One region of the Enterobacter sp. DVT3837 genome, then DNA from elsewhere that is predicted to be linked to it. Evidence: predicted binding sites of a transcription regulator. Region 1 holds the regulator's gene; each other region holds the start of a gene.
The links. Region 1 encodes LexA, which represses DNA repair genes until DNA is damaged. Its sites were predicted from a motif close to TNCTGTATGTACATACAGNA; they were not measured.
Positions count from the first base shown of each region.

Region 1 (3,875 bases):
AAGAAGAAGGGGCTGAAGGTGTTGAAGACATTATGCATACGCTGGCGGCCAAAATGGGCTTTGCCTTGCGTCATAATGTTATTGAAGCACATGGGCTGTGTTCTGCCTGTGTCGAGGTGGAATCATGCAGCCATCACGATAAGTGCCAGCACGACCACACAATCGTTGTGAAGAAAAAACCTCGCTAGCAATGAAAAAGGCGGCTCATGGCCGCCCTCAGGGTGTACTTCCTTGTACTTTCGGGTATAACCCGGTTACCAGCGGTAGTCGTTGCGTTTTTCCCAGTCGCCGACTTCCTTTTCCGCCTGGTCTTTTGCGTAGCCGTAGCGTTCCTGGATTTTACCGACAAGCTGATCGCGTTTACCTTCAATGACGGTCATATCGTCATCTGTCAGCTTCCCCCACTGCTCTTTCGCTTTACCTTTGAACTGCTTCCAGTTGCCGCTGATTTCGTCTTTATTCATCATCGTGTCCTCTTGTTAAGCGTCGGGTCGTAACGTCCGTTACGTTCTTTTCTGCTGGACGTGATAATAATTGTAGTTAAGGATTCTGCAGCTATTTTGATATTCGGAATCTTTAACCGTCACGATATATCGTGATGGGAAGGAAACCAGGTATTATTTCGCCAGTGACGGCGCCAGATAAAGGCCAGAGACAGGCCCCGCAACGAGAGGAAAACGGCCAACGCCAGCCACAAACCGTGATTGCCAAGCCAGGGAAGCGTCAGCAGCGTCAGACCAAACCCTGCTGCTGCCACCGCCATACTGTTACGCATTTCGGCTCCGCGCGTAGCCCCAATGAACATGCCGTCCAGCAGATAACACCAGACACCGACCACCGGTAAGATCACCTGCCAGATGAGATAGTGGCTCGCCAGTTCACGCAGTGTGGGAAGTGAGGTGAGTAATGCAATGATCTGCTCGCCAAAAACGGCATAAACCAGCGCAAATGCCAGTGCCACCAGCCCTGACTGACGACAGGCTGCCCGCCAGACATCCTGAAGCTGCCCGCTTTCGCGCGCACCGTACGCCTGCCCGGAATGTGCTTCCACAGCATAGGCAAAACCGTCCAGCGCGTAGGCGGTAAAGGTCAGTAGCGTCATCAATACGGCATTGACCGCGACGATGTCTGGCCCCAGCCGAGCCCCGAAAACCGTCAGCGCGCCAAAACAGAGCTGAAGGAGAAGTGAGCGCAGCATGATGTCGCGGTTGAGTGCCAGCAGCTTACGGATATTGCCGCGCCATGCGGTTTTGAGTAGCGCAAGAGAGATCCCGCGCATCGCCAGCACGCGCCAGACCATCCACAGACCGATGATAAAAGTCCCGTATTCGGCAATTGCCGTCGCCAGTGCAGCCCCCTGCACGTTCATATGCAGACCCATTACCAGCCAGACATCAAGCACAATGTTGAGAAGGTTTCCCACCACCAGCAAAATGACGGGCGCGCGGGCATACTGCACGCCCAGTAACCACCCCAGCAGAACCAGGTTAGCCAGTGATGCCGGCGCACTGAGCCAGCGAATTTCCAGGAAACGTCTCGCCTGCTCCAGCACTGCCTCGTTACCGCCAACGATGTGAAGCGCGAGGTCAATCAGGGGCGAGCGCAATACAACGATTAATACTCCCGCACCAAGCGCAAGAATGAGCGGCTGCACCAGCGCGCGGGCCAGACGCAGAGGATCTCTGGCACCATACGCCTGTGCCGTGAGCCCGGTAGTACTCATGCGCAAAAAGAGCAGCAGCATAAACAGGAAGCTGGTTGCCGTCGCGCCAATCGCCACGCCGCCAAGATAAACAGGTGAATCCAGATGACCAATAACAGCAGTATCGACCAGACCCAGCAAGGGCACGGTAATATTGGAGAAAATCATCGGCAGTGCAAGACGCCACAATGCCTTATCTGATGCCGTCAGCAGTGACATGAAAAATACCGGGAGAGGTAAAGGAAGCAGGCTACAGCAACGCCGTAGCCTGTCAGGAAGAGATTACAGCCATTCGCCGTTGCGAATCACCCCTACTGCCAGCCCTTCGATAGAGAAGTTCTGTTCGCGAAGATCCACCACAATCGGGGAGAATTCGCTGTTTTCAGGCAGCAGCTGTACGGTATTACCCTGTTTTTTCAGACGCTTAACGGTCACTTCGTCATCAATACGCGCGACCACAACCTGGCCGTTTCGCACATCCTGCGTTTTGTGAACCGCAAGCAGATCACCGTCAAGAATACCGATGTCTTTCATCGACATGCCGCTTACGCGCAGCAGGAAATCAGCGCTCGGTTTAAACATCCCCGGATCGACCTGGTAGTGGCCTTCAATATGCTGCTGTGCCAGTAAAGGCTCACCGGCAGCAACACGCCCCACCAGCGGAATGCCCGTCTCTTCTTCCACCAGCAGGCGGATACCGCGTGACGCGCCCGAAACAATCTCAATCACGCCCTTACGCGCCAGCGCTTTCAGGTGTTCTTCGGCAGCATTCGGAGAACGGAAGCCCAGACGCTGAGCGATTTCCGCACGCGTGGGTGGCATACCCGTCTGGCCGATATGATCCCGGATGAGATCAAACACCTCTTGCTGCCTGGTCGTTAACGCTTTCATTCCGCCCCCTGGGTGTATATACAGTTATGCTGTGAGTATATACAGTCAAAGGCGATTTTGGAACCAAAAACTGCACAAAAAACCAGGGACTTAATTATTCCTCGAGGCTCATCGGAAATGTGACCAAAGCAGCGTGACCCATGTAATGACCGCAGTAATAATCGCCAGCAACACGGCAGCGGAACCCATGTCTTTTGCCCGGCCAGAGAGCTCGTGGAAATCTGAACCAATCCGGTCAACAACGGCCTCAATAGCGCTATTGAGAATTTCCACTATCATCACCAACAGTACGGAGCCGATCAGAAGAACGCGTGTTATTGCATCAATATCAAGGAAGCAGGCGATAATCACCGCGATGATAGCGGCGACGCCCTCCTGGCGAAAGGCGGCTTCATTGATCCACGCGGCACGGAAACCTTTCCAGGAATAGCCGGCGGCTTTGATGATTCGGGTTAACCCAGTGGTATTATTGGCCATTAAAAGAACCTTTTATTGGAAATAGCGTCAGTAACTATAGTGGCAGCGCGTTTCGCTGCCGCCTGAAGTATGACGGGTAACAACAGAAATTTTGCGCGCTTTCTGTTATCCTTGCGCCGCAATTGCATTATTAACCAGAGGCTTTACATCGTTTATGTCCGGCTGGCCACGAATTTACTACAAATTACTTAATTTACCATTAAGCATCCTGGTAAAAAGCAAGTCTATCCCAGCAGAACCCGCGCTGGAATTGGGGCTCGATACGTCGCGCCCCATTATGTACGTTTTGCCTTATAACTCGAAGGCAGACTTACTGACGCTTCGCGCCCAGTGCCTGGCGCATGACTTACCTGACCCGCTTGAACCGCTAGAAGTTGACGGTACTCTGCTGCCGCGCTACGTGTTCATTCACGGTGGACCGCGCGTGTTTACCTATTACACGCCAAAAGAAGAGTCCATCAAGCTGTTCCATGACTATCTCGACCTGCACCGCAGCAATCCTGATCTGGATGTGCAGATGGTGCCAGTATCGGTGATGTTTGGTCGTCGCCCGGGTCGTGAAAAAGGTGAAGAGAATCCACCGCTGCGCATGCTTAACGGCATCCAGAAGTTCTTCGCAGTCTCCTGGCTGGGACGCGACAGCTTTGTGCGTTTCTCCCCTTCCGTTTCGCTGCGTCGAATGGCGGACGAGCATGGCACCGACAAGATCATCGCGCAAAAACTGGCGCGCGTAGCGCGAATGCACTTCGCCCGTCAGCGCCTCGCTGCCGTTGGGCCGCGTCTCCCGGCGCGTCAGGATCTGTTC
Region 1 covers NZ_JBWDLA010000001.1:1,107,590-1,111,464, forward strand. The annotation lists gene zur (zinc uptake transcriptional repressor Zur) at 1-188, shown strand, start outside; gene AC0XWG_RS05420 (CsbD family protein) at 255-464, opposite strand; partial or broken gene AC0XWG_RS05425 (hypothetical protein) at 513-587, opposite strand; gene dinF (MATE family efflux transporter DinF) at 584-1,921, opposite strand; gene lexA (transcriptional repressor LexA) at 1,985-2,593, opposite strand; gene AC0XWG_RS05440 (diacylglycerol kinase) at 2,702-3,070, opposite strand; gene plsB (glycerol-3-phosphate 1-O-acyltransferase PlsB) at 3,225-3,875, shown strand, end outside.

Region 2 (3,875 bases), 560 kb from region 1:
CTCAATTATCTCCGCAGCCACTGTGGGATATTTTTGCCAAAATCTGTTCCATTCCACACCCTTCCTACCATGAAGAACAGCTTGCCGAACACATTATGGGTTGGGCGAAGGAAAAAGGCCTGCATGCTGAACGTGACCAGGTTGGTAACATTCTGATCCGCAAACCAGCAACTGCTGGCATGGAAAACCGCAAACCGGTTGTACTGCAGGCGCACCTGGACATGGTGCCACAGAAGAACAACGACACCGTTCACGACTTCACCAAAGACCCGATTCAACCGTACATCGACGGCGACTGGGTGAAAGCACGCGGCACCACGCTGGGTGCGGATAACGGCATAGGTATGGCCTCTGCACTGGCCGTGCTGGCGGACGATAGCGTTGAACATGGTCCACTGGAAGTGCTGCTGACCATGACCGAAGAAGCGGGTATGGACGGTGCATTCGGTCTGCAGGCTAACTGGCTGCAGGCAGATATTCTGATCAACACCGACTCAGAAGAAGAAGGCGAGATCTACATGGGCTGCGCGGGCGGAATTGATTTCATCTCTACCCTGCCGCTGTCACGCGAAGCGATTCCTGCTGGCTTCCAGACCTTCAAGCTGACGCTGAAAGGGCTAAAAGGCGGTCACTCCGGCGGTGATATTCATCTGGGTCTCGGCAACGCCAACAAACTGCTGGCACGCTTCCTGGCTGGCCATGCGGCTGAGCTGGATCTACGTCTGGTAGACTTCAACGGCGGTACCCTGCGTAACGCGATCCCACGTGAAGCATTCACCACCGTGGCCGTACCAGCGGCAAAAGCGGACGAGTTGAAAAAACTCTCCAGCGTGTATCTGGATATCCTGAAAAACGAATTGTCGGCGAAAGAGAAAAATCTGACCGTGGTGCTGGAACCCGTCTCCACGGATAAAGCCGCGCTGACCGCGCAGTCCCGCGACACCTTCGTTCAGTTGCTGAACGCGACGCCAAACGGCGTGATCCGCAACTCTGACGTGGCCAAAGGCGTGGTTGAAACCTCTCTGAACGTGGGCGTGGTGACCATGAGTGACGACAGCGCAGAGATCATCTGCCTGATCCGTTCACTTATCGACACAGGCAAAGAGTACGTGGTGAGCATGCTGGAATCTCTGGGCACGCTGGCCGGTGCGAAAACATCTGCTAAAGGCAGTTACCCTGGCTGGCAGCCGGATGCAAGTTCTCCGGTGATGGCACTGGTCCGTGAAACCTACCAGCGTTTGTTCAACAGCACACCGAACATTCAGGTGATCCACGCGGGTCTGGAATGTGGTCTGTTCAAGAAACCGTATCCGAATATGGACATGGTCTCTATCGGGCCAACTATTACCGGGCCACACTCTCCGGATGAGCAGGTTCATATCGAAAGCGTGGGTCATTACTGGACGCTGCTGACTGAGCTGCTGAAAGCGATTCCTGTTAAGTAACTCCCTCCCCCAGCCCTCACCAAAAGGGAGAGGGTGAAAAACGTAGGCCCGGTTAGTACTTCCGGGCTTTTTTACAATCCCAAAACCAGCTGCCGCTCTAACTGCGGGTCCAGCAGCGTGACGTGCAATCCCACCAGCCTCACCCCTCGCCCTCCTCTTCGTTCTTCCCATGCCTTTTTCGCCGTCGCAATGAGATCCTCTTTATTCAGACGCGGCCAGACATGTTCCTGCGTGGTCTGCTGGAAATCGTTGAATTTTAATTTGATACCCTGACGGGCAATGAGCAGATCCGGTTTCACCTTGAGCAAGCGTCGCTCCAGCTCAGGATAGAGCTGTTCCGTAATGATGGTTTCGCATTCAGACCAGTCATGAATGTCTTCAATCAGCGTTCGCTCAACCCCAACGGATTTCCGTAGCCGTTCGCTGTTCACATCACGATCGTCAATCCCCTGGCTGCGTTCCCACAGTACGCGCCCAAATTTTCCAAAACGCTTAAGCAACATTGCCAGATCGCTTCGCTGCACATCTTCACAGGTCCGTAATCCCATACTTTCCAGCTTTGCAGCAGATACTTTTCCCACACCAGGGATTTTGCCAAGTGGCAGCGTTTTTAAGAACGCAGGCACCTCTTCCGGCGTGATGACGTACTGACCGTTGGGCTTATTTAAATCGGAGGCGATCTTGGCCAGAAATTTCACCGGAGCGACTCCTGCCGACGCGGTCAGATTTAACTCTTTGAAGATGGTCTGGCGGATTTCCTGTGCCATCAGGGTTGCTGAGCCCTGGCAGTGTACGCTGTCGGTCACATCAAGATAGGCTTCGTCCAGCGACAGCGGTTCTATCCGAGAGGTGTAGCGGGAGAAGATTTCCCGAATATGAATTGAGGCCTCTTTGTAAGCGTCAAAGCGACCGGGTAAAAGAGTGAGATGAGGGCAAAGCTTCAGGGCCATTGCGGTAGGCATGGCGCTGCGCACGCCAAATTTACGCGCAGGGTAGTTGGCGGTGCTGATAACACCACGCTGAACGCGGCTGCCGCCAATGGCGATGGGAATATCCCGCAGCGCCGGGTTGTCACGCATCTCCACTGCGGCAAAAAAGCAGTCCATATCAACATGGATTATTTTGCGCATAGTAAGCCCTCACTCATTACTGGATAAGTATACAGTAAATAAATGAGGGTTGAGAAGTGTGCGTGAGAATTGTCGGGTGGCGGTTTCGCCTTACCCGACCTACCAGATTAAATGATGCGCTGCTGCTCGCGCGCCATGCGTTTTTTACGGGCATCGCACGGTTCCGGGCAATCGCACACCTTCTTCATCCCAATGGAAGAGATGCCGCCGCAGCTGCCCTGAAGGCTTTTCCGCTTAACGATCCAGCCTAACGACATGCCGAAGATGACAAGCACAAAAACCGCAAAGGTTGCCAGAAACGTCAGCATCATCAGCCTCCAAAGTCATCAAGCATGATGCTCTCATCTTCCACGCCAAGATCTTTCAGCATCTTAATGACTGCGGCGTTCATTACTGGCGGGCCACACATATAAAACTCGCAGTCTTCCGGCGCAGGATGCTGTTTGAGGTAGTTTTCATACAGCACGTTGTGGATGAACCCCGTATAGCCCGTCCAGTTATCTTCCGGCTGCGGATCGGAAAGCGCCACGTGGAAGGTAAAGTTCGGGTTTTCACGCGCCAGCTGTTCGAACTCATCGTCGTAGAACATCTCACGCAGCGAACGGGCCCCGTACCAGAAGCTGATTTTACGCTGGCTACCCAGTCGTTTGAGCTGATCAAAGATGTGCGAGCGCATCGGGGCCATGCCGGCACCGCCGCCGATAAACACCATTTCCGCGTCGGTATCTTTGGCAAAGAACTCACCGAACGGACCGGAGATCGTCACTTTGTCACCAGGCTTGAGAGACCAGATGTACGAAGACATGACACCCGGCGGTGCATCCGGCACATTCGGTGGCGGCGTGGCGATACGCACATTGAGCATGATGATGCCCTTCTCTTCCGGGTAGTTAGCCATCGAGTAGGCGCGTAGCGTTGGCTCTTTTACCTCCGATACAAAGCGGAAGAGATTGAATTTGTCCCAGTCGGCGCGGTACTCATCCGGCACGTCGAAGTCAGCATACGCCACAGCGTGTTTCGGGCACTCAATCTGAATGTATCCTCCGGCGCGGAACGGAACATCTTCCCCTTCCGGCACCCGCAGCTTCAACTCTTTGATAAACGTGGCTTTGTTATCATTAGAGATAACTTCACATTCCCATTTTTTAACGCCAAAGATCTCTTCCGGCAACTCTATTTTCATGTTCTGACGTACGGCGACCTGGCAGGCCAGACGACAGCCCTCTTTTGCCTCACGCTTTGTGATATGCGCCAGTTCGGTTGGCAGGATATCTCCTCCACCCTCTTTCACCGTAACGCG
Region 2 covers NZ_JBWDLA010000001.1:547,179-551,053, forward strand. The annotation lists gene pepD (cytosol nonspecific dipeptidase) at 1-1,445, shown strand, start outside; gene dinB (DNA polymerase IV) at 1,517-2,575, opposite strand; gene nqrM ((Na+)-NQR maturation NqrM) at 2,683-2,886, opposite strand; gene nqrF (NADH:ubiquinone reductase (Na(+)-transporting) subunit F) at 2,886-3,875, opposite strand, start outside.
Region 2: dinB (DNA polymerase IV) is a predicted target of LexA. The motif match lies at 2,593-2,612, and genes of this name have one in related genera.

Region 3 (3,875 bases), 620 kb from region 1:
TGCTTATCAGTAAAATGTTTGTGAAGTGTACCAGATTGGACGCGTTTGCCCTACGATTCAACCACCGCGAAACAAACGCGTCGGCTGCTCATCTGGCGATAATTCCGCTGCTAAATCGTTGTCTTCACTGTTTGTCATTTGTTCAGCACTGCCTTCACGCAGGCGGAACTCCTCGTCCTGCGACGTGGCCTGTTCAACCAGTTCCGGATTAATCTCGCGTTTTACTTCGACGCCCAGACTACGGAATGCCTCAGCTTGTGCCAGTAAGTTGCCACGTCCGGAGGAGAGTTTTTTCATTGCCTGACGGTAGTTATCCTGCGCGCGGTCAAGGCTTTGCCCGACCGAGGACATATCGTCCACGAACAGACGCATTTTGTCGTACAGCTTGCTGGCTCGATCGGCAATCTGTTGCGCATTGCGGCTCTGGTGTTCATAGCGCCACAGGTTCGCAATGGTTCGCAAGGCCACCAGCAACGTGGTCGGGCTGACCAGCATAATGTTATTTTTCAGCGCTTCGGTGATCAGTTCAGGCTGCCTGTCGAGTGCCAGCAGGAAGGCCGGTTCAACCGGAATGAACATCAGCACGTAATCCAGTGAGCGCAGGCCCGGCAGTTGCTGGTAGTCTTTTCTGCCCAGCAGACGGATATGGTTACGCACGGAAGCAATATGCTCCTGCAATGCCGACTCTCGGGTGTAATCATCTTCCGCATTAAAGTAGCGCTCATATGCCACCAGCGTCATTTTGGCGTCGATGACAACGTCTTTGCCCTGAGGCAGACGCACTATGACATCGGGCTGCATGCGCGAGCGAGCATCATTTTCGATGCTGACCTGAGTCTCATACTCATAACCTTCACGCAGGCCTGAGGCCTCGAGCACGCGGGTCAGGACCACTTCCCCCCAGTTTCCCTGGGTTTTGTTATCCCCTTTCAGCGCGCGAGTCAGGTTGACCGCCTCCTGTGCCATCTGTGCATTCAGTTGCTGAAGATTGCGAATCTCATGCGCCAGCGTGTGCCGCTCGCGAGCCTCCTGACCAAAACTGTCCTGCACCTGACGACGAAAACCGTCCAGCTGTTCACGCAGAGGCGTCAGAAGGCTGTTCAGGCTCTGGCGATTCTGTTCATCAACGCGGCGGTTGCTGTGCTCGAAAATGCGGTTGGCGAGGTTTTCAAACTGTTCGCTGAGGCGTTGCTCGCTGTTGATCATCTGACGGATTTTGTCTTCCGCATGCAGTTGGGTGGATTCAAGACGGGTGGTCACTTCGCGGAGATCAGCTTCCAGCGAGGTGTTGATATCCCGCAGGTTGCGTAGTTCGTTGTTGAGCAACTCGCACTCATCGCGCCAGTGCTCGCTCAGAGCAACTTGCTGTTTTGCCGCGCTTAAATCGGCGACTATCTCTTCTCGCTCGGCCAGTTGGTCGGCCTTCTGCTGTGCATGCTGGTAGCTGGAAATGAGCCAGCCAATCCCTAAGCCCACCAGCGCAATCACCGCGTAAATCAGGATCGAGATATCCACAATGCCCCCTGCATCAACGTATTACCCGCACAAAATAGAATTGTGCTGTATAAACGTCCAGTTTGAAAGGGTTTTCCTGCGAGGCGCTACGCAAAAAATAAAGGCCGAACGTGTCGGCCTTTTATTGTATGCAGAAGAGAGGACTAGATCAGGCGACGCGCCGCTTCAACCACGATTTTCACAGCATGACTTTCAGTCTGCTTCATGGTTTCGGCATTCGGGATCTCCTGCTGCGTACGGTTGACGATAACGCCCGCCACCATACCGGCACGCAGACCCTGGCTTGCGCACATGGTCAGCAGCGTGGCGGATTCCATTTCGTAGTTCATCACGCCCATGGACTGCCACTCTTCCATAGAACCTTTGAAACGGCTCACCACGCGACCAGAGAAGGTGTCATAGCGCTCCTGGCCTGGGTAGAAAGTATCGGAAGAGGCAGTTACACCCACGTGCGTGGTCGCGCCCACAGATTTCGCCGCTTCAACCAGCGCAGTGGTACATTCGAAGTCTGCCACTGCCGGGAATTCCATTGGCGCGAAGTGCAGGCTTGCCCCGTCCAGACGCACAGATGCGGTGGTGACCAGCACGTCACCGACATTGATATGCGGCTGAATAGCGCCGGTGGTACCGATACGCAGGAAAGTACGAATGCCCAGTTGCGCCAGCTCTTCAACAGCAATGGAGGTCGACGGGCCACCGATACCGGTAGAACACACGATCACGGCTTTGCCATCCAGCTCTGCACGCCAGGTGGTGAATTCACGATGGGCTGCCAGCTTAACCGGCTTATCCATCAGCGCGGCGATCTTTTCCACACGCTCAGGATCACCCGGGACGATAGCGAGCGTAGCCCCTTGTAAATCGTTTTTGGTGAGGCCGAGATGAAAAACATCAGACTTAGACATAGGTGACTCCTCTGTGGGTCGGTTAGTCAGAAGAAGTAAAATGGTACTTTACAGAAGCAATACGCATAATTTCGTGATGCACTTCACCATGAATGAAAATGATTGCAGTAAATTTCCATGGAAAAGTGATTCACATCACATTAACAAGTTTTATCGTGGTGTGCTGCACAAAAGATAGACCGTTTAAGGCACTGTGGGTTGTTAACCTGGTGTCTATATTTACCTTTGCGCTAACTCATTGGTACGGAGAATGCCATGACTGAAAAAATCGGTTTTGCACCTGCTGCAGCCCCGCATGCTTCAACCATCGTTTCAACGCCCGAAGAGGCCATAACGGCGGGTGAGACCTCCATCCCCTCGCAGGGGGATAATATGCCGGCTTACCACGCGCGGCCAAAATCGGCAGAGGGTCCGCTGCCCATCGTCATTGTGGTTCAGGAAATTTTTGGTGTTCACGAACATATCCGCGACCTCTGCCGCCGGCTGGCGCTGGAAGGGTATCTGGCCGTTGCGCCAGAGCTCTACTTCCGTCAGGGCGATCCGAACGACTACAGCGATATTCCAACATTACTCAGCAACCTGGTCAGCAAAGTCCCTGACGCGCAGGTCATGGCCGATCTCGACCACGTTGCCAGTTGGGCAGCACGTAACGGTGGTGATGCACATCGTCTGATGGTGACGGGTTTCTGCTGGGGAGGGCGTATCAGCTGGCTGTATGCCGCCCATAACCCGCAGCTCAAAGCCGCTGTCGCCTGGTACGGCAAACTGGTGGGTGAAAAAACGCTGAATTCACCGAAACATCCGGTTGATATCGCCACCGAGTTGAATGCCCCCGTGTTAGGGCTTTACGGCGGTCAGGACACCGGTATTTCACTGGATTCGGTAGAAACCATGCGCCATGCGCTCCGCGCGGCAAATGCGAAGGCGGAGATCGTGGTATACCCGGATGCCGGGCATGCATTTAATGCCGACTATCGTCCGAGTTATCACGAGGAATCTGCAAAAGACGGATGGCAGCGAATGCTGGCGTGGTTCAGCCAGTACGGCGGTAAAAAAGGGTAAAAGCAAAAAGCCCGGCGGCGATGACGCCTTACCGGGCCTACAACTTATTACGCCTGACGCAAATTCTGCGCCGCCTGCACCATGTTCGCCAGTGCAGCGCGGGTTTCCGGCCAGCCGCGGGTTTTCAGTCCGCAGTCCGGGTTCACCCACAGACGCTCTGCCGAAATGCGCTGGGCCGCTTTTTTCAGCAGAGCTTCGATCCACTCCACGCTCGGCACGTTCGGAGAGTGAATGTCGTACACCCCCGGTCCTATTTCGTTCGGGTAGTCGAACTCTTCAAATGACTCCAGCAGTTCCATGTCTGAACGCGATGTCTCGATGGTGATCACGTCGGCATCCAGCGCGGCTATCGAATCCATGATGTCGTTAAATTCGCAGTAACACATGTGGGTG
Region 3 covers NZ_JBWDLA010000001.1:1,728,853-1,732,727, reverse strand. The annotation lists gene rmuC (DNA recombination protein RmuC) at 58-1,515, opposite strand; gene udp (uridine phosphorylase) at 1,659-2,420, opposite strand; gene AC0XWG_RS08470 (dienelactone hydrolase family protein) at 2,676-3,482, shown strand; gene metE (5-methyltetrahydropteroyltriglutamate--homocysteine S-methyltransferase) at 3,530-3,875, opposite strand, start outside.
Region 3: rmuC (DNA recombination protein RmuC) is a predicted target of LexA. The motif match lies at 1,559-1,578, and genes of this name have one in related genera.